One region of the Martelella mediterranea DSM 17316 genome, then DNA from elsewhere that is predicted to be linked to it. Evidence: predicted binding sites of a transcription regulator. Region 1 holds the regulator's gene; each other region holds the start of a gene.
The links. The regulator LexA, encoded in region 1, represses DNA repair genes until DNA is damaged. The targets are predictions, from matches to a motif close to TGTTCNNNNTGTGTTCNG.
Positions count from the first base shown of each region.

Region 2: a site for LexA is predicted at 2,613-2,630, ahead of Mame_RS18895 (DNA recombination protein RmuC). Genes of this name have one in related genera too.
Region 3: a site for LexA is predicted at 3,590-3,607, ahead of uvrA (excinuclease ABC subunit UvrA). Genes of this name have one in related genera too.
Region 4: a site for LexA is predicted at 1,606-1,623, ahead of Mame_RS20150 (ATP-dependent helicase). Genes of this name have one in related genera too.

Region 1 covers NZ_CP020330.1:3,405,055-3,409,678, reverse strand. The annotation lists gene gltA (citrate synthase) at 1-249, opposite strand, end outside; gene Mame_RS15875 (ComEC/Rec2 family competence protein) at 491-3,091, shown strand; gene lexA (transcriptional repressor LexA) at 3,045-3,752, opposite strand; gene Mame_RS15865 (nucleotide sugar dehydrogenase) at 4,038-4,624, shown strand, end outside.
Region 2 covers NZ_CP020330.1:4,051,550-4,056,173, forward strand. The annotation lists gene truA (tRNA pseudouridine(38-40) synthase TruA) at 41-793, opposite strand; gene fmt (methionyl-tRNA formyltransferase) at 793-1,731, opposite strand; gene def (peptide deformylase) at 2,007-2,522, opposite strand; gene Mame_RS18895 (DNA recombination protein RmuC) at 2,679-3,851, shown strand; gene Mame_RS18900 (ribokinase) at 4,028-4,624, shown strand, end outside.
Region 3 covers NZ_CP020330.1:3,191,410-3,196,033, forward strand. The annotation lists gene gyrA (DNA gyrase subunit A) at 1-2,044, opposite strand, end outside; gene Mame_RS14935 (MarC family protein) at 2,272-2,922, shown strand; gene Mame_RS14940 (single-stranded DNA-binding protein) at 2,968-3,483, opposite strand; gene uvrA (excinuclease ABC subunit UvrA) at 3,736-4,624, shown strand, end outside.
Region 4 covers NZ_CP020330.1:4,304,598-4,309,221, forward strand. The annotation lists gene Mame_RS20140 (efflux RND transporter permease subunit) at 1-345, opposite strand, end outside; gene Mame_RS20145 (efflux RND transporter periplasmic adaptor subunit) at 342-1,454, opposite strand; gene Mame_RS20150 (ATP-dependent helicase) at 1,674-4,109, shown strand; gene Mame_RS20155 (tRNA-binding protein) at 4,443-4,624, opposite strand, start outside.

The sequences.
Region 1 (4,624 bases):
CAGGAAGTCGGCGTTTTCGGCGAGCTGGTCGATCGGATAGCCGCGGTGCAGCAGAATGCCGTTGTCGCCGTCGATATAGGTGATCTTGGATTTGCACGAGGCCGTCGAGGTGAAACCCGGGTCGTAGGTGAACATGCCCGACTGCTTGTAGAGCGACGCGATGTCGATGACCTTGGGGCCGAACGTGCCTTCTTCCACCGACAGTTCGAATTCCTGACCGTCGAGTTTTAGTTTTCCAGTTTCCGTCATCCTATCCTCCAAATTTCCGGCGCGAATACGCTGTCGAAGCCAATCGGGATTTTCATTAGCTATAGGATTGGCAGGGTGTTGCCAAGCCGACGAAGCCGCGCGGCGGGTGATGAGTAATATCTGCGTTTAGCAAGTTTTACGGGGTTTAGAAAAGGAAAATTTTGCTTCTGCCGCCAGCGCTTGCATTGCAATCGATTAGCATTGGCCACAACATGTAAAAGTTGTGGGGCGGTGATTGCGGATGCGCGGGAGCGGGGCAGGCACGAGCGAGATAGACGGTGCGGAGAGCCGACGCGCGGTGCCCGCCCGGTTTCGGGCGGCCTTCAGAAAGCGCCAACCGAAAGGCGAGCGCGAGGCCGATTTTTATCAGCGTGACGCGGGCCGGGCCGGGCGGTTCGATATAGCCGCACTGTGGCGCGAGGAGCAGGCATTCGGTCGTCCGTTCCTCATGGTGCCGGTGGCGCTGGCAGCGGGAATAGGCTGGTGGTTTTCGCTCGCCGAGAGCCCGTCTTCGCTGGGCCTTGGAATCTATGGCGGTCTGGCGGTGTTCGCGGCCGTCTTGCTGCGCAACGGCAGAGGCTTGCTGCCCGTTGCCAGCGCCTGCATCGCGCTGTTCCTCTGCGGCGCGCTGCTTGCGGAGCTGGAGACGGCGCGGCGCGCAACTGTGATGCTCGATTCGGCCGTGACCACCCATATCACCGGCGTCGTTGAGAGCCGCGAGCCGACGGAAACCGGCTGGCGCTACTTGGTGCAGGTGACGGCGACGGACGACCCCGTGATCCATCGCCCGCCCGAACGCGTCACGCTTGTCGCCCGCGGCAATTTGCCGCCTGTTGGCATCGGGCACGCCATTCAGGGGCTTGGCCGGTTGCTGCCGCCTTCCGCGCCGGTCATGCCCGGCCTGGTTGATTTCGGGTTCCTGTCCTATTTCGACGGCATTGGCGCGGTGGGTTTCTTCTATGGGCCGCCGGCGGATATCGGCGTCGCGCCCGCGCCGGGCCTCAATGCGCGGGCGGGTTTTGCGATCGAGCGGATACGCGACGGCATTGCCGGGCGCACTCGTGCGGTGCTTGCGGGCGACACCGGCGCCTTTGCCAATGCGATCATCACCGGCGAGCGCCGGGCGCTGAGCGACGACATGCTCGATGCGCTGCGCAACGCCGGCCTTGCCCACATCATTGCCATTTCCGGCCTGCATATGGCGCTGGCCGCCGGCATTTTCTTCTCCAGCCTCAGGCTGTTGCTGGCGCTGTCGCCGCGCGCCGCCGAGGCGGTTTCGACGAAGAAGATCGCAGCGGCGGCGGCGATCGCGGCGGCGCTGTTCTATCTGCTGATCTCGGGCATGCAGGTGTCCGCCGAACGGGCCTTCATCATGCTGGCCGTCATGCTGGCGGCGGCGATCTTCGACCGGCCGGCGATCAGCCTGCGCAATGTGGCGCTTGCCGCGCTCGTGATCCTGATCGTGACGCCCGCCGAAGTGGTGGGGCCGGGCATGCAGATGTCCTTTGCCGCCACGCTCGCGCTGATCGCGGGCTATGGCGCATGGCAGCGCCGGCCCGCTGAAGGCTTTCGCCAAAGCCGGGGACCGCTCCGCTGGCTCTGGATCGCGGCCTCCGGCATCGTCCTCACCGCGCTGATCGGCGGATTGTCGACGACGCCCTTCGCTATCCATCACTTTTCGCGTATTGCCGGCTACGGGCTCCTCGGCAATCTGCTCGCCATGCCGGTCGTCACCTTCATCGTCATGCCGGCGGGCTTGTTGTCGCTCATCGCCATGCCGCTCAACCTTCACGCGCCGTTTCTGTTCGTCATGGGCTGGGGGCTTGATTGGGTGATGCGGGCGGCGACATGGGTCGACGGCCTCGGCGGCGCGTTTACCACTGGTCGCGCTCCGGAGGGATTTCTGCTGTTGTTCCTGGCCGGCTTCCTGCCGCTCGTGCTGTTGCGCACGCGGCTGCGGCTTCTCGGCGTGATCCCAATGGCGGTTTCCGTTGCACTGATTTCATGGCCGCGCGAGCCTTCGCCGTCGCAAATCCTGGTGGCGGATGATGGCAACCTCGTCGCATTCGTCACCGGCGATGTCGCGGCGCTCACAACGAAGCGGCCACCATCCTTCGTGTTCGAGCAATGGGAAACGGCGCTTGCGCTCGCAGAGACGCTGCCGCCTGTGGAAGAAAGCGCGCTGGTGCTGGATGAGGAGGATCGCTTCGCGCGGCTGGAAGCAGCGGATATGGCGAGCGCCGCGCGGGCGCTCCGCGATACGATCACCGAAGCAGGTCGAACGCCCGGCATCTTCCACTGCAAGAAGGATGCATGGTGCTACGGGCTCTTCATGGAACTCAGGCTCATGACGGTCGACCGGCCGGCCTTTGCCGGCCTTGCCTGCGACAATGCCGATATCGTCGTTAGCCGCTACCGCCCCGGTTTCCAGATCTGCCGCTCCGGCGCATACCTCGTCACGCCGGCGATGCGCCGCCAGCACGGCGCCTTCCAATTCACGCTGCCGCCGACTGCCAGTCGAACTAGGGACGATGGCGACATACGGCGCTCGGTTGCGGAGCCGGACAGGGGTGAGGCAATCGTTCAGCAAGCAAGCAATGCCAATCCGCTGAGAGTAGGCAAAGCGGACGCCGCAGCTCCGCCGTCCACGCCATCACAATCGCCCTGCGGCCCCATGACACTCTCAATCAGCACGTCGGTCAGAGCGCTCACGCGCCCGTGGAACAGGCACCGGCTCTATGACTGGCGCTCCGGCGAATACCTGCCGGTCATCGCGGTTCCTGAGACCCTGACCTTCAGTGGTAACGGCGGATCAGGCCGACCAGCTTGCCCTGCACCTTGACCTGGTTGGCGGCGAAAATGCGGGTCTCGTAAGCGGGGTTGGCCGCTTCCAGCGCGATCGACGCGCCCTTGCGGCGGAACCGCTTCAGCGTCGCCTCCTCGTCATTGACGAGCGCCACGACGATATCGCCGGGCGAGGCGGTGGAGATATTGCGGATGATCACGGTGTCGCCGTCGAAAATCCCGGCCTCGATCATCGAATCGCCTTGCACCTCCAGCGCGTAATGTTCGCCCGCGCCCAGCATTTCCGCCGGCACGATGATCTGATGGGTGTTTTCCTGGATCGCCGAAATCGGCACGCCGGCGGCAATCCGACCCATGACCGGAATACCGGTCGAGCCGCCGTCATTGGCGCTGGCCGGCGCCTTTGGCTCTTCCTGTTTCTTGCCGAGCGAGCCCTCGATCACGCTTGGCGAAAAGCCCCGGCGCGGCTGCTGGCCGATGACGCTGTCCGGCATGCGCAGGATTTCAAGCGCCCGCGCGCGGTTGGGGAGCCGGCGGATGAAGCCGCGTTCCTCCAGCGCGGTGATCAACCGGTGAATGCCGGATTTCGACGCGAGGTCCAGCGCTTCCTTCATTTCGTCGAAGGATGGCGGAATACCGGTCTCTTTCATCCGTTCGTGAATGAAATACAGCAATTCCTGTTGTTTGCGTGTCAGCATTTCCTGCCCCTGGCCCTTCGAAACAAATCCAGAACGAATATACATGTTCTCACTGTGTTCCGCAAGTCCGCCCCCAGGCCCGGCAATCAAGGGGTTTCGCACCGCCGATGCGGGTCGGGCGCCGAATCGACAAACCGGCAGGCCAGTCTCGTCTCAAAAGCCATTCCATGCCGAAAGCCGTCCAGTTGGCAGCCTGAGCGCGTGCCGGGCGGCTTGCCAATTCATGTGTCGTGGGCGATAAACCGGCGAGCGTGACCGGGCCACTGGATCGATCTGGAGTGAAACATGAAAATCGCGGTTGCCGGTATCGGCTATGTCGGGCTTTCGAACGCGGTCCTGCTGGCGCAGAACCACGAGGTGGTGGCGATCGATATCGATCCGGGGCGGGTGGATGGGCTGAATGCCGGCAGGAGTCCGATCGTTGACAGTGAGATCGAACGCTATCTGGCGGAAAAGCCGCTGCGGCTGAAGGCGACGACCGAAGCGGCGGCCGCCTATCGCGATGCCGATTTCGTGATCGTCGCCACGCCGACCAATTACGATCCCGAGACCAATCACTTCGACACCTCGTCGGTGACCAGGGTTATAAGTGATGTGCTGGCCTCGGGCAGCGCCGCGACGATCATCATCAAATCCACCGTGCCGGTGGGCTTTACCGACCGCACGCGGCTTGCCTTTCAAAGCGACCGCATCATCTTCTCCCCGGAATTCCTGCGCGAGGGGCGGGCGCTTTTCGACAACCTCAATCCTTCGCGCATCGTCATCGGCGAGCGTTCCGCCCGGGCGGAGACCTTTGTCGGCCTTCTGGTCGAGGGCGCGCTGAAGAAGGATGTTCCGGTGCTCTACACCGGGGAGTCGGAGGCCGAGGCGAT
Region 2 (4,624 bases), 650 kb from region 1:
ATTGGAAGAACGAAGGACGCAAGCCCCGGCCGGATGTCGTTCAATCGCCGGGATAATCCACCTGCATGAAATAGAGCCCCTCCGGCGGAGCCACCGGCCCGCAAGCCTTGCGGTCGCGCGCCTCCAGCGCCTGCCGCACATCATCCACCGACATCTTGCCCTCGCCGCCGAGTTTCAATGTTCCGGCAAAGGAGCGGATCTGGTTGTGCAGGAAGCTCTGGGCGGTGGCGCGGATCTCGATGATCTCGCCCTCCCGCGTGACATCGAGCCGATCGAGCGTGCGCACCGGCGATTTCGCCTGGCACTGCACCGAGCGGAAGGTGGTGAAATCGTGTCTGCCGACAAGCACCTGGGCCGCCGCGTGCATCGCCGCGTGATCGAGCGGCTTCGGCACCCACCAGCCGCGCTTCCATTCCAGCGCGGGATGGGCGCGGCGGTTTATGATGCGGTAGAGATAATGCCGCCGAAGTGCGGAAAACCGGGCATCGAAATCGGGTTCAGCCTCGACCACATCGACCACCGAAATACCGTCGCCGGCGAGCCTCAGATGCGCATTGACTGCGTTCAGAATTGTGAACGGGCTCCAGGGTTTGGCAAGATCGAGATGCACCACCTGCCCCCGGGCATGAACGCCGGAATCCGTACGTCCCGCCCCGCGGATGGAAACGGTCTCGCCGGAAAACCCGGCAATCGCCTCCTCCAGCGCGCTCTGCACCGAGCGCCCCTCGGCCTGGCGTTGCCAGCCGACAAAGGCCGTGCCGTCATATTCGACCTTCAGGCGGTAACGCGGCATCAGGCAAGCACCGTTGCCGGGGCAAGCGGCGTGCCGCGCAGGAAATCCTCGGCCGAAAGCGGCTTTCCGCCGGCCTTCTGCAACCGGATGAGCCGCACAGCGCCCTTCCCGCAGGCGATCGTGAGGTCTGGTCCCGCGAGCACGGTTCCCGGCGCGCCCTCGCCTTCGCCGAGCGCGCTTTCATGCACCTTGACCCGCTCCAGCCGCTTGCCCGCCGGCACCTCCATCCACGCGCCCGGAAATGGCGCAAGCCCCCGGATATGATTATGCACCTCGGCGGCCGGTCGGCTGAAATCGATCCGGGTCTCGCCCTTGTCGATCTTCTTCGCATAGGTGACGCCGTCTTCGGCCTGCGGTGAAAGCGGCAGGTCGCCGACCTCGAGCTTCGCCATCGCCTCCGCCATCAGTCGCGCGCCGTCATGCATCAGCCGGTCGTGCAGCGCGCCCGCCGTCATGTCCGGACCGATCGCGACCCGCTTGGTCAGCGCCACAGGCCCGGTATCGAGCCCCTTTTCCATCTTCATGATCATCATGCCGGTCTCGCTGTCGCCGGCCATGATCGCGCGCTGGATGGGTGCCGCGCCCCGCCAGCGGGGCAGCAGCGAAGCATGGCCATTATAGGCGCCAAGCCGCGTCCCGTTCAGGATCGCTTCCGGCAGCAGCAGGCCATAGGCAACCACCACCGCAACATCGGCATCAAGCGCGGCGAAGGCGGCGCGATCCTCGTCAGCGCGAAAATTCTCCGGCGTGCGCACCGGCAGGCCTAGCAGTTCGGCCGCCTGATGCACTGGCGACTTGACCTCCGCCAGCCCGCGCCGGCCGGCCGCCCGCGGCGGCTGGGTGTAGACGCAGACAATCTCGTGGCCCGCCTCCTTCAGCGCCCTGAGGGTGGGAACGGAAAAATCGGGCGTGCCCATGAAAATAATCCTGAGGCTCATGATCGCTCCTTCCGGGCCCGCGCAAAAAGGCAAACGTGAATATACGGCAACTGGTCAGATAAACGAGAATGCCGCGCCGCAAAAGGCAAATCCGCCGCATAAGGAGGAACGCCAGACAACAACCGACTTCTCGGCGCGCTGAAAAACCGAGACGCCATTTTCGACCTCGCAGGCAGGCCGGCCCTTGAGCCGTGGTATGCGAAGGCAACGCGGGAACCGCGCCGCCTGCTCCGTCTCGACGCATTCTCCTGCGTGCCGGCTGGCAGCGAACTGTCCTAAAGCTTGTGCTTGGCCGCCTTGGCGAACTTCTTGATCACCCGGTCACGCTTCAGGCGCGACAGATAATCGATGAACAGCGCGCCGTCGAGATGGTCGATCTCATGCTGCAGGCAAGTGGCGAGCAAGCCCTCGGCCTCGATTTCCTGTTCCTTGCCGGCAAGGTCGGTATAGCGCACCCGCACACTCGCCGGACGCTCCACCTCGGCATAGAACTCCGGGATCGACAGGCAGCCCTCCTCATAGACCGAGCGCTCGTCCGAGCTGTGCAACACGGTGGGATTGATCACCACCATGGGCTGCTTCTCGCCCTCGTCCTTGTTGGCGACATCCAGAACCAGCATGCGGCGAGGCACGCCAACCTGGATCGCGGCAAGGCCGATGCCCGGAGCCTCATACATGGTCTCCAGCATATCGTCGGCAAATTTCTTCAGGTCGTCGTCTATGCGCTCGACCGGTTTCGAGACCGTGCGCAGCAGAGGGTCCGGCAAGATAATCAGTGGCATCGTGGTCATGCCCTCCCCATAGCGCATGTTCGCCCGAGGGGAAATCTTTTCATACGTTCTGCCCCAAACCTCCCTTCCCGTTATTTCCGTAAATCATTTTGTTCACGTTTTGATCTTTCTTTCAAGAAGAATCTGCGCTAGGCTCACCATAAGAGAGGTGATGTGATGGATGCAGTGATGGCCCGACTGGCGGCGGCGGACACGGCGATGCTCGCCATGGCCGGGGCGTTGTGCATTCTGATTGCCGCTCTCGTCATTCTCCTGGCCCGCCGCGGCGGCGGGCGGCAGGAAAAGGGGCTTGAACGCGAGCTGCAGCAACTGGTGCAGGCGCAGAGCGAGATGCAGGGCCGCATGGCGACGATGGCGGAACTGTTCGGCAGCCGCCAGTCGGAGCTGAATGCCGCGCTCGGCTCCCGCCTCGATGGCCTGTCACAGCGGATCGGCACCACGCTGCACCAGCAGCACCAGACCACCCACGAGAACCTCCGCCGCCTGCAGGAGCGGCTTGCTGTCATCGATGCGGCGCAGAACAATATCCAGTCGCTGGCCAAGGACGTGGTCGGCCTGCAGGCAATCCTTTCCAACAAGCAGACCCGCGGCGCATTCGGTCAGGGGCGGATGGAAGCGATCATCGCCGATGCCCTACCCGCCGGAAGCTTCCGGTTCCAGGCGACGCTGTCGAACGGCACCCGCCCGGACTGCGTGGTCGACATGCCGAATGGCGCGCCGCCCTTGATCATCGACGCCAAGTTTCCGCTCGAATCCTGGAACGCGATGCGCGCGGCGGAAAGCGACGAGGCAGCGCGCGCCGCCAGCCAGCGCTTCCGCCGCGATCTCGAGACCCATCTCCGCGATATCGCCAGCAAATATCTGCTGCCCGGAGAAACGCAAGACACGGCCTTCCTGTTCGTGCCGTCCGAATCGATTTTCGCGGATATCCACGAGCATTACGAGGCGGTCGTCCAGCGCGCCCATGCCATGCGCGTGGTGATCGTCTCACCGACGCTGCTGCTGTTGTCGATCCAGGTCGTGCAGGCGGTGATGAAGGACCAGCGCATGCGCGAACAGGCGCATCTGATACAGGGCGAGGTTGCCAATCTGCTGGCGGACCTGACGCGCCTCAACGAGCGCGTGGCAAAGCTGGAAAACCATTTCAACCAGGCCCGCCAGGATGTCGAGACGATCCGGATATCGACGGGCAAGATCGCCCGGCGCGGCGAACGGATCGCGACGCTGGAATTCGAAACCGGTCGAAAGGAGGCGGAGCCGTCTTCCACCCTTGACGAGGGACAGCAGGGGCTCGGCCGCATGAAACTGCGCGTCGTCGACGAGGACTGATTGCCATCGCCGCTTGCGCGCAATAAAAGCGCAAGGGAATGCATTGGCGGTCGGTTTTGCGATCGGCTGACTGGATGCGGTGTTTGAGTGTGCCGGATCGGCGGGGCGTGGAAGACGGTCTCGCCTTCCGGCGGAAGCCTTCGCGTCGACCAGGCGAGGCTGACGGGAGTACTGCCATGATCACGGTTTTCGGTTCCATCAATATGGATCTCATCGCCACCACGCCGCGCCTGCCGAAGCCGGGCGAAACCGTGGCGGGAACCTCCTTTGCCACGGCTCAAGGCGGCAAGGGCGCAAACCAGGCGCTTGCCGCGCGCCGCGCCGGCTCCGCTGTCGCCATGGCAGGGGCTGTCGGCAATGACGAGTTCGCATCCGCCGCAACCGCCCTTCTTGCCGAGGCCGGCGTCGACCTTTCAGCCGTGAAAACCACCAATGGCCCCACCGGCACGGCGATGATCCTTGTCGGCGGCGACGGCGAAAACGTCATCGTCATCAATGCCGCGGCCAATGGCGAGGTCACCGAGGCAGATGCCGAGGCTGTCGTGGCGGGAATGGCGGCGGACGACATATTGGTGCTGCAGCTCGAAATTCCGGCCAATGCCATTCGCACCGCGCTCAAGAGCGCCCGCGAAAAGGGTATCCGTACGATCCTCAACACCGCGCCGCTGACGCCGGAAGCGGCCGAGCTCGGCGCGCTCGCCGATATCGTGATTGCCAACGAGACCGAATTCGAGCGGCTTGTCGGGGCCGAAGAGCTCGGCAGCGAAGGGCGG
Region 3 (4,624 bases), 210 kb from region 1:
TCTCGTCGTCGAGCTTCATCGCGATCTTGCCGTTGCGGTTCACCTGCACGAAATCAGACAGCTTGTTGCGGCGCACGGTTCCGCGCGTGGTGGCGAACATCACGTCGAGCTCGGACCAGCTTTCCTCATCCTCCGGCAGCGCCAGGATGGAGGTGATCGCCTCGCCCTGCTGCAGCGGCAGCATGTTGATCAGCGCCTTGCCGCGCGATTGCGGTGTGCCGATCGGCAGACGCCAGACCTTCTCCTTGTAGACGATGCCGCGCGAGGAGAAGAACAGCACCGGCGTGTGGGTGTTGGCCACGAACAGCCGGGTGACGAAATCCTCGTCGCGGATCGACATGCCGGAGCGGCCCTTGCCGCCGCGACGCTGGGCGCGGTAGGTGGTCAGCGGCACGCGCTTGATATAGCCGTTGCGCGACACGGTCACGACCATGTCCTCGCGCGCGATCAGATCCTCGTCGTCCATATCCGGACCGCCTTCGAGGATTTCGGAGCGGCGGGGCGTGCCGAACTCGTCGCGAACCGCGATCAGCTCTTCCTTGATGATCTCCTGGATCTTCTGCCGCGATGACAGGATTTCGAGGTAGGACTTTATCTCGTCGCCGATCTTGTTCAGTTCGTCGCCGATTTCATCGCGGCCGAGCGCGGTCAGGCGCGAGAGGCGCAGTTCGAGAATGGCGCGGGCCTGTTCCTCGGACAACTGGTAGGTGCCATCCTCGGAAATCTTGTGGCGCGGATCATCGATCAGGCGGATCAGCGCCTCGACATCCCGGGCCGGCCAGTGCCGTTCCATCAACTGTTCACGCGCCGTCTGCGGATCGGGCGCACGGCGGATCAGATTGATGATCTCGTCGATATTGGCAACAGCGATGGCAAGGCCAACCAGCACATGGGCGCGATCGCGCGCCTTCCTGAGCAGATATTTGGTGCGCCGGCTGACCACGCTTTCGCGGAAGGAGACGAAGGCGCGCAGAATATCGAGCAGGGTGAGCTGTTCCGGCTTGCCGCCGTTCAGCGCCACCATGTTGCAGCCGAAGGACGTCTGCAGCGGCGTATAGCGATAAAGCTGGTTGAGGATGACCTCGGCATTGGCGTCGCGCTTCAGTTCGACGACGACGCGATAGCCTTCGCGGTCGCTCTCGTCGCGCAGATCGGAAATGCCCTCGATGCGCTTGTCGCGCACCAGTTCGGCCATCTTCTCGATCATCGTCGCCTTGTTCACCTGATAGGGAATTTCGGTGATGATGATCTGCTCGCGATCGCCGCGCATCGGCTCGATCGTGGCCCTTCCGCGCATGATCACCGAGCCGCGGCCGGTCTCATAGGCGGACTTGATGCCGGCGCGGCCGAGAATCTGCGCGCCGGTCGGGAAATCGGGACCCGGGATGATCTGCATCAGTTCCGGCAGCTCGATCGCGGGATTTTCCATCACCGCGATGCAGCCGTCGATCACCTCGCCCAGATTGTGGGTCGGGATGTTGGTGGCCATGCCGACGGCGATGCCGCCCGCGCCATTGACGAGAAGGTTCGGAAACTTGGCCGGCAGCACCACCGGCTCCGACAGCGTGCCGTCATAGTTCTCGCGGAAATCGACGGTGTCCTTGTCGAGATCGTCGAGCAGCGTATGCGCGACCTTTTGCAGGCGGCATTCGGTGTAGCGCTCGGCCGCGGGCGGGTCGCCGTCAACGGAGCCGAAATTGCCCTGCCCGTCGATCAGCGGCAGGCGCAGCGACCAGTGCTGTGCCATACGCGCCAGCGCGTCATAGATAGCGGCATTGCCATGAGGGTGATATTTACCCATGACATCGCCGGTGACGCGGGCGCATTTGACGTATTTCTTATTCCAGTCCACGCCCATTTCGGACATGCCGTAGAGGATACGGCGGTGCACCGGCTTCAGGCCGTCACGAACATCCGGCAGCGCGCGGCTGACGATCACGCTCATCGCGTAATCGAGGTAGGAACGCTGCATTTCCTCCATGATGGAGATGGGCTCGATGCCCGGCGGAAGACCTCCGCCCGAAGGTGTCGTTTGATCAGTCAATGTGAATCACGATCTCAAGCTAGAATCATCTGGTTTTTTATAGCCGAATCCGATGGCTGACGCCAATTTCTCAAGCCTCCTGACAGTGGACAGAGGCCGAATTACGCGATTTTATTCGTGTCAGGTGGTGATCCTGTGGCAAGCTCACAAGAGCGCTGCGAATGCCACTTCCGGTTTAACGCGGCGCCATGCTCTCTGGAAACGCAAAAACGGCTGGGGAACGGGCGATGAATGAACTGGCGACGCTGATAAACGGCTTCACCACCTTGATGGTGACCATGGACCCGCCCGGCATGGTGCCGATCTTCCTGGCGCTGACCGTGGGCATGACCCAGGCGCAGCGCCGCAAGGTGGCGATCCGGGGCAGCCTGATTTCGTTCTTTCTGCTCCTGGCCTTTGCGCTGCTGGGCGATGACATCCTCAACGCGCTCGGCATTTCCATGAGCGCGTTCCGTATCGCCGGGGGCATTCTTCTGTTCTGGATCGGCGTGGAAATGATCTTCGAAAAACGCGTCGAAAGAAAGGAGAGGACCACCGAAACCGCCATCACGAAGGATGGCATGGCCAATCTCGCCGCCTTCCCGCTGGCCATGCCGCTGATCGCAGGCCCCGGCGCGATCTCCGCGACCATCCTGCTCGGCTCCAAGATGGAAACGGTGCTGGACAAGCTGGCGCTCGTTCTGGTGATCTTCGTCGCCTCGCTGGTCGTGCTTTTGGCAATGCTCGCCGCCGGCCTGATCGACCGGCTTCTCGGCGAAACCGGTCGTAACATTCTCACCCGCATTCTCGGCATGATGCTGACGGCGCTGGCCGTGCAGTTCGTGATCGACGGGGTGACCACGGTGATGCATATCCCCACGGGCACGGCAGGCGCCTGAATTATCCGGCGCGTTTGCCCTCAAAAAGGTCCGATGCGGTTGGGATCAGAACGGAATGTCGTCGTCGAGATCCTGCGAGAAACCGCCGCCGCTGCTGCGGCCACCGCCACCACCACCGGAAGACGGCTGCGAGCCGTAATCGTCATAGCCACCGCCGCCCTGGCCTCCGCCGAAGTTGCCGCCTTGGCCACCGCCCCCGCCGCCTTCACCGCGGCCGTCCAGCATGGTCAGCGTGGCGTTGAAGCCCTGCAGCACGACCTCGGTCGAAAACCGCTCTTGGCCGCCCTGGTCGGTCCATTTGCGGGTCTGAAGCTGGCCTTCGATATAGACCTTGGAGCCTTTGCGCAGATATTGTTCCGCGACCTTGCACAGCCCCTCGCTGAAGATCACCACCCGGTGCCATTCCGTGCGCTCCTTGCGCTCGCCGGAATTGCGGTCGCGCCAGCTTTCCGACGTGGCCACCCGCAGATTGGCGATCGGCCGGCCATCCTGTGTGCGCCGAATTTCCGGGTCCGCTCCGAGATTGCCGACGAGGATGACCTTGTTTACACTACCTGCCATGACTACCACCTGTATAACCGCGTTGCGGCGCTTTAGAGAATTTTCGGCAGCATAGACGATCTCTCCGAAAGCGATCAACCGATACGGGACAATCCACAATTAAAAATGTTCTTTATTTGTTCTATCGCTCTGCTATGATCGAGTCAAGCGATTCAACCGGGGACATTCAAACCGTCTGTTTTGCTGCACCTCGACAGAGCCGCAGCGTGAACTACATAGGAAGCAAATTCCCTTCTCGAGAAGCCTGATCCCATGAGCGAACTGAAGAATATCTCCATCCGCGGCGCGCGCCAGCATAACCTGAAAGGCGTTGACGTGGATCTGCCGCGCAACAGCCTGATCGTGATGACCGGGCTTTCGGGCTCCGGCAAATCCTCGCTGGCGTTCGACACGATCTACGCGGAGGGGCAGCGGCGCTATGTCGAAAGCCTCTCGGCCTATGCGCGCCAGTTTCTGGAGATGATGGAAAAGCCGGATGTCGACCGGATCGAGGGCCTGTCGCCGGCGATCTCGATCGAGCAGAAGACCACGTCGAAGAACCCGCGCTCCACCGTCGGCACGGTGACCGAGATCTACGACTATATGCGCCTTCTTTTCGCGCGCACCGGCGTCCCCTATTCGCCGGCGACGGGCCTTCCGATCGAAAGCCAGACCGTGACCCAGATGGTCGACCGCATTCTGGCGCTGCCGGAACGCACAAGGCTTTATATCCTCGCGCCGCTGGTGACCGGCCGCAAGGGCGAGTTTCGCAAGGAACTGGCGGAACTGATGAAGAAGGGCTTTCAGCGCGTCAAGATCGACGGTGAATTCTACGAGATCGCCGAAGCGCCAAAGCTCGACAAGAAATACAAGCATGATATCGACGTGGTGGTCGACCGCGTTGCGGTGCGCGACGATCTGGCGACCCGGCTGGCCGACAGTCTGGAGACCTGCCTCGAAATCGCGGACGGGCTGGCGGTCGCCGAATTCGCCGACAAGCCGCTGCCGGAAAACGAGACGGCGGCCGGCGGCGCCAAGAACAAATCTCTCAACGAAACCCATGAACGCGTTGTTTTTTCGGAAAAATTCGCGTGTCCTGTTTCAGGATTCACGATTCCGGAAATCGAGCCGCGGCTGTTCTCCTTCAACAATCCCGTCGGCG
Region 4 (4,624 bases), 900 kb from region 1:
CACCCGGCTGGAGCCGGTCTGCGATTGCGACGACATCGACTGCAGGCCGGAGACGCGCGCCACCGCGCCTTCGATGACATCGGTGACCTCGCGGTCGACGGTTTCGGGCGAAGCGCCGGAAAAGGTGGTGCGCACGGTGATCACCGGCTGGTCGACATCCGGCAGTTCGCGCACCTCGACGCCGAAATAGGCGGCAAGGCCGGCGACCACGATCAGCGCGTTGAACACCAGCGCCATGATCGGCCGGCGCACGAAGAGCGCGGTGAAGCCATGCTCGGTTGCGTGATCGACAGCGATTTCCTCGATCTCGTCGCGCTTGTCGCCGGTCGGGGTATCCTCGCTCATGACGAAGCCCCCGCATTCGCCTGACGCACCGCGCCGCCCTCGCGCAGGCGCTGGATGCCCTCGATGATCACGGGGTCGCCCGCCTCCAGCGCGGCATCGACCAGCACCACATCCGGGTCGCGCTGGATCACGCGGACCCGGACCTTCTCGGACGCGCCGTCGGCCATACGCCACACGAAGGCGCCTTCCGAATCCCACTGGATCGCCAGCGGATCGACGCCCGGATATTCATCGCCGGGAAACCGCATGGTCACGTCGAAGGACATGCCAGCTCTCAGCGCGTCGCTTTCGTTGTCGATACGCGCGCGCACGGTGAACGTGCGGCTTGCCGGGTCAATCCGGTTGTCGACCGCCTCGACCACGCCGTCAAAGCGCTTCTGGGGCGCTGCGACCAGGCTTGCCTCCACCGGCGTTCCCGGGGTGACGGCGGTTGCGAAGCGCTCCGGAACGTCGAAATCGACGAGGATCGCAGAGCGATCATCGATTGTGACGATCTCCGACGAGGTGGTGACATAGTCGCCGACATTGACGCCGACGATCCCGGCGACGCCCGAAATCGGCGCGACGATCTGCCGGCGGGCGAGATTGAGTTCCGCCGTCTCGAGATCGAGTTGAGCGGATTTCTCGGCGATCTCGGCGTTGTAGACTTCGAGATTGGAAATCGAGGAACTGATCTTGCGATTGATCTCCGCCTGCCGGGCGGCGCTTTCAAGCGCGACCTCCGCCAGGTTGCGCGCCAGAACCTGCTCGCGGTCGTCGAGCCGGACGATGACGTCGCCCTTCTCCACCTTGTCGCCGGAGGATATGCTGATCTCCGTGATCGTGCCGGCCTGCTCGGGCAGCAGCGTCACCGACTGGATCGCAGCCCCGCTGCCGATCGCCGTCAACTGGTCGTTGACCGTGCCGATCGCGACCGGCGCGGTGACGACCTGAACCGCGCCGCCGAAACCGCCGCCGCGGCCGCCTGCCGGGGGCCTGGCCGTGTCGTTATTACCGGCAATGCCCATCGAGGCCATGAGCTCGCGGCCATCGGGAGCAAACCAGAGCCAGGCCGCGGCCCCGACTGCCAGAACGCCGAGACTGACGGCAAGCTGTTGATAAAGACGCATTCATGACCTCGGACTGGCAACTGGGGCGGGATTCCTGTCACCGAAGTATCGTTATCGTTCCCGCCTCCGCAAGTCGCCAGATCAAACCTCACCAAATTGTAATGTTACCTCCGCCTGGCGGTACATAAACGGTGGCCGGCATTGGCTGGGATGTGCTTTTTTTGTTCTCATTTCCCGCGCCGCCTTCACCTTTGGCATGCAAGCCATTAGATTGGCCTCATGAATCAAGGTGACGACAATATTCCGTTTTTCGACGAAGACGATGCGCCGCAGCCCGCAGCGCCCGCCCGCTCCGGCCTTGCCGCACGAGCGATGGCCGCGCGCCGCGCGCCGGATGCGCCCGATTATCTCTCCGGCCTCAACCCCGAGCAGCGCGACGCCGTGGAAACCACCGAGGGGCCGCTTCTGGTGCTTGCGGGTGCGGGCACCGGCAAGACCCGGGTTCTGACCACCCGCATCGCCCATATTCTTGCTTCCGGAAGGGCCTATCCCAGCCAGATTCTTGCCGTGACTTTCACCAACAAGGCCGCGCGCGAGATGAAGGAACGGATCGGCGCGCTGGTGGGCGGCGCGGTCGAGGGCATGCCCTGGCTCGGCACGTTTCACTCGATCGGCGTCAAGCTTCTGCGCCGCCATGCCGAGCTTGCCGGTCTGCGCTCCGACTTCACCATTCTCGATACCGACGACGTGCTCAGGCTGCTCAAGCAGTTGATCCAGGCCGAGGGTCTCGACGACAAGCGCTGGCCGGCGCGGCAGTTCGCCGGCATGATCGACAACTGGAAGAACAAGGGCCTGACGCCGAAGACGATTGCCGAGGGCGACGCCCGTGCCTTTGCCAATGGCCGCGGCCGCGAACTCTATCAGGCCTATCAGGACCGGCTGAAGACGCTCAACGCCTGCGATTTCGGCGATCTTCTGCTGCACCCGATCGAACTGTTCCGTCAGCATCCGGATATCCTGAAGGAATACCACAAGCGCTTCCGCTACATTCTGGTGGACGAGTATCAGGACACCAACACCGCGCAATATATGTGGCTGCGGCTCCTGGCCCAGCGGCCCGCCGGCGACGAAGGTCCGATCAACATCTGCTGCGTGGGCGATGACGACCAGTCGATCTATGGCTGGCGCGGCGCGGAGGTCGACAATATTCTCCGCTTCGAGAAGGATTTCCGGGGCGCCAAGGTGATCCGGCTGGAGCGCAATTACCGCTCGACCGCGCATATTCTGGGGGCCGCCGGCAATCTGATCGCCCATAATGAGGGCCGTCTCGGCAAAACGCTGTTCACCGAACGCACCGATCCCGACGACAGCAAGGTGCAGGTTCACGCCGCCTGGGATTCCGAGGAGGAAGCCCGCGCGATCGGCGAGGAGATCGAGCAGTACCAGAAGCAGGGCGAGGCGCTGAACGACATGGCGATCCTGGTGCGCGCCTCGTTCCAGATGCGCGAATTCGAGGATCGCTTCGTCACGCTCGGGCTCAACTACCGCGTCATCGGCGGCCCGCGCTTTTACGAGCGCCTCGAAATTCGCGACGCCATGGCGTTTTTCCGCCTCACCTGCCAGCCGGCCGACGATCTGGCGCTGGAGCGGATCATCAACACGCCGAAGCGCGGCCTTGGCGATGCCAGCGTGCGCAAGGTCCACGACTATGCCCGCGAGCGCAACATTCCGATGCTGGCGGCCGCCCGCGAGCTGATCGACACTGATGAGCTGAAGCCGAAGCCACGCAAGGCGCTGTTCGACGTCGTCACCCAGTTCGACCGCTGGCAGGACCTGTTGGAAACCACGCCGCATACCGAGCTTGCCGAGCAGATCCTCGACGAGAGCGGCTATACCGAGATGTGGCAGAACGACCGGTCGGCGGAAGCGCCGGGCCGGCTCGAAAACCTGAAGGAGTTGATCCGCTCCATGGAAGGTTTCGAGAGCATGCGCGGCTTTCTCGAACATGTCTCGCTGGTGATGGACACCGAAAACAACGAAGACCTCGATGCCGTCTCGATCATGACACTGCATTCGGCCAAGGGGCTGGAGTTCAAGACCGTGTTCCTGCCCGGTTGGGAGGAAGGCCTGTTTCCGCACCAGCGCGCGCTCGACGAGAGCGGCCGCGCGGGGCTGGAGGAAGAGCGCCGGCTTGCCTATGTCGGCATCACCCGCGCCAAGCGCCACTGCCATATCTGGTTCGTCTCCAACCGCCGAATCCACGGGCTCTGGCAATCGACCATGCCGTCGCGCTTTCTTGATGAACTGCCGGAAGACCATGTCGAGGTCGGCGAGACCGAGGTGTCCTATGGCGGCTACGGCCAGTCGCGCTTCGACCGGGCCGAGCCGTTTTCCAACACCTATGCCACGCCGGGCTGGAAGCGTGCGCAGGGCAACCGCTCCGACGCCACCCGCGACAATTGGGGCACGCGCTCCGGCCACGCGGTGGAGCGGATCGGCTACGGCGAAAGCGGCCCGCGCGGACGCACCATCGAGGGCGAACTGGTGGCGCGCTCCACCGGCGAGGAGGCTTCCGCCTACGCCATCGGCGACCGCGTCTTCCACATGAAGTTCGGCAATGGCAACATCACCTCGATCGAAGGCAACAAGCTGACCATCGATTTCGACAAGGCGGGCCGCAAGCGCGTGCTTGATGGCTTTGTGAAGCCGGTCTGAACGCCGGAAGACGGTAATCGGACTGCCGAAGGGTCCTCCGTCATGCTGCTCTCCGGCTTAACCACTGGCATCCACGTTTCCTTGGGATTTTGGTTCCTTGATGGTCGCTCAGCCACCCACCTGCGTCATCCTCGGGCTTGACCCGAGGATCTAATCACATCAGACGCGAGAAGCGTTGGCGGATTTTTGATGTTATATTTCAATGACTTCATGACGCCGCAGACGCCTGTCGCAGGGTGAGGTGCTTGGATCCTCGGGTCAAGCCTAAAGATGACGCCCGTAAAACAGAGAGACTTGTCAACAAATAGTGCTGTTATCTTCTCCGGCGTACGCTCAGTGCAGCCGGGAACCGTTCGCGACGGGTTTGTCGACACCTGCAAGCACAACCGCGCCGGCGTCATCGGCAAAGCCTAAAGTCAGCACTTCAGAGCGCACCGGGCCGATCTGGCGCGGCGGGAAATTGACGACGGCCATGATCTGGCGGCCCACCAGCGTTTCCGGCGTATAATGCACTG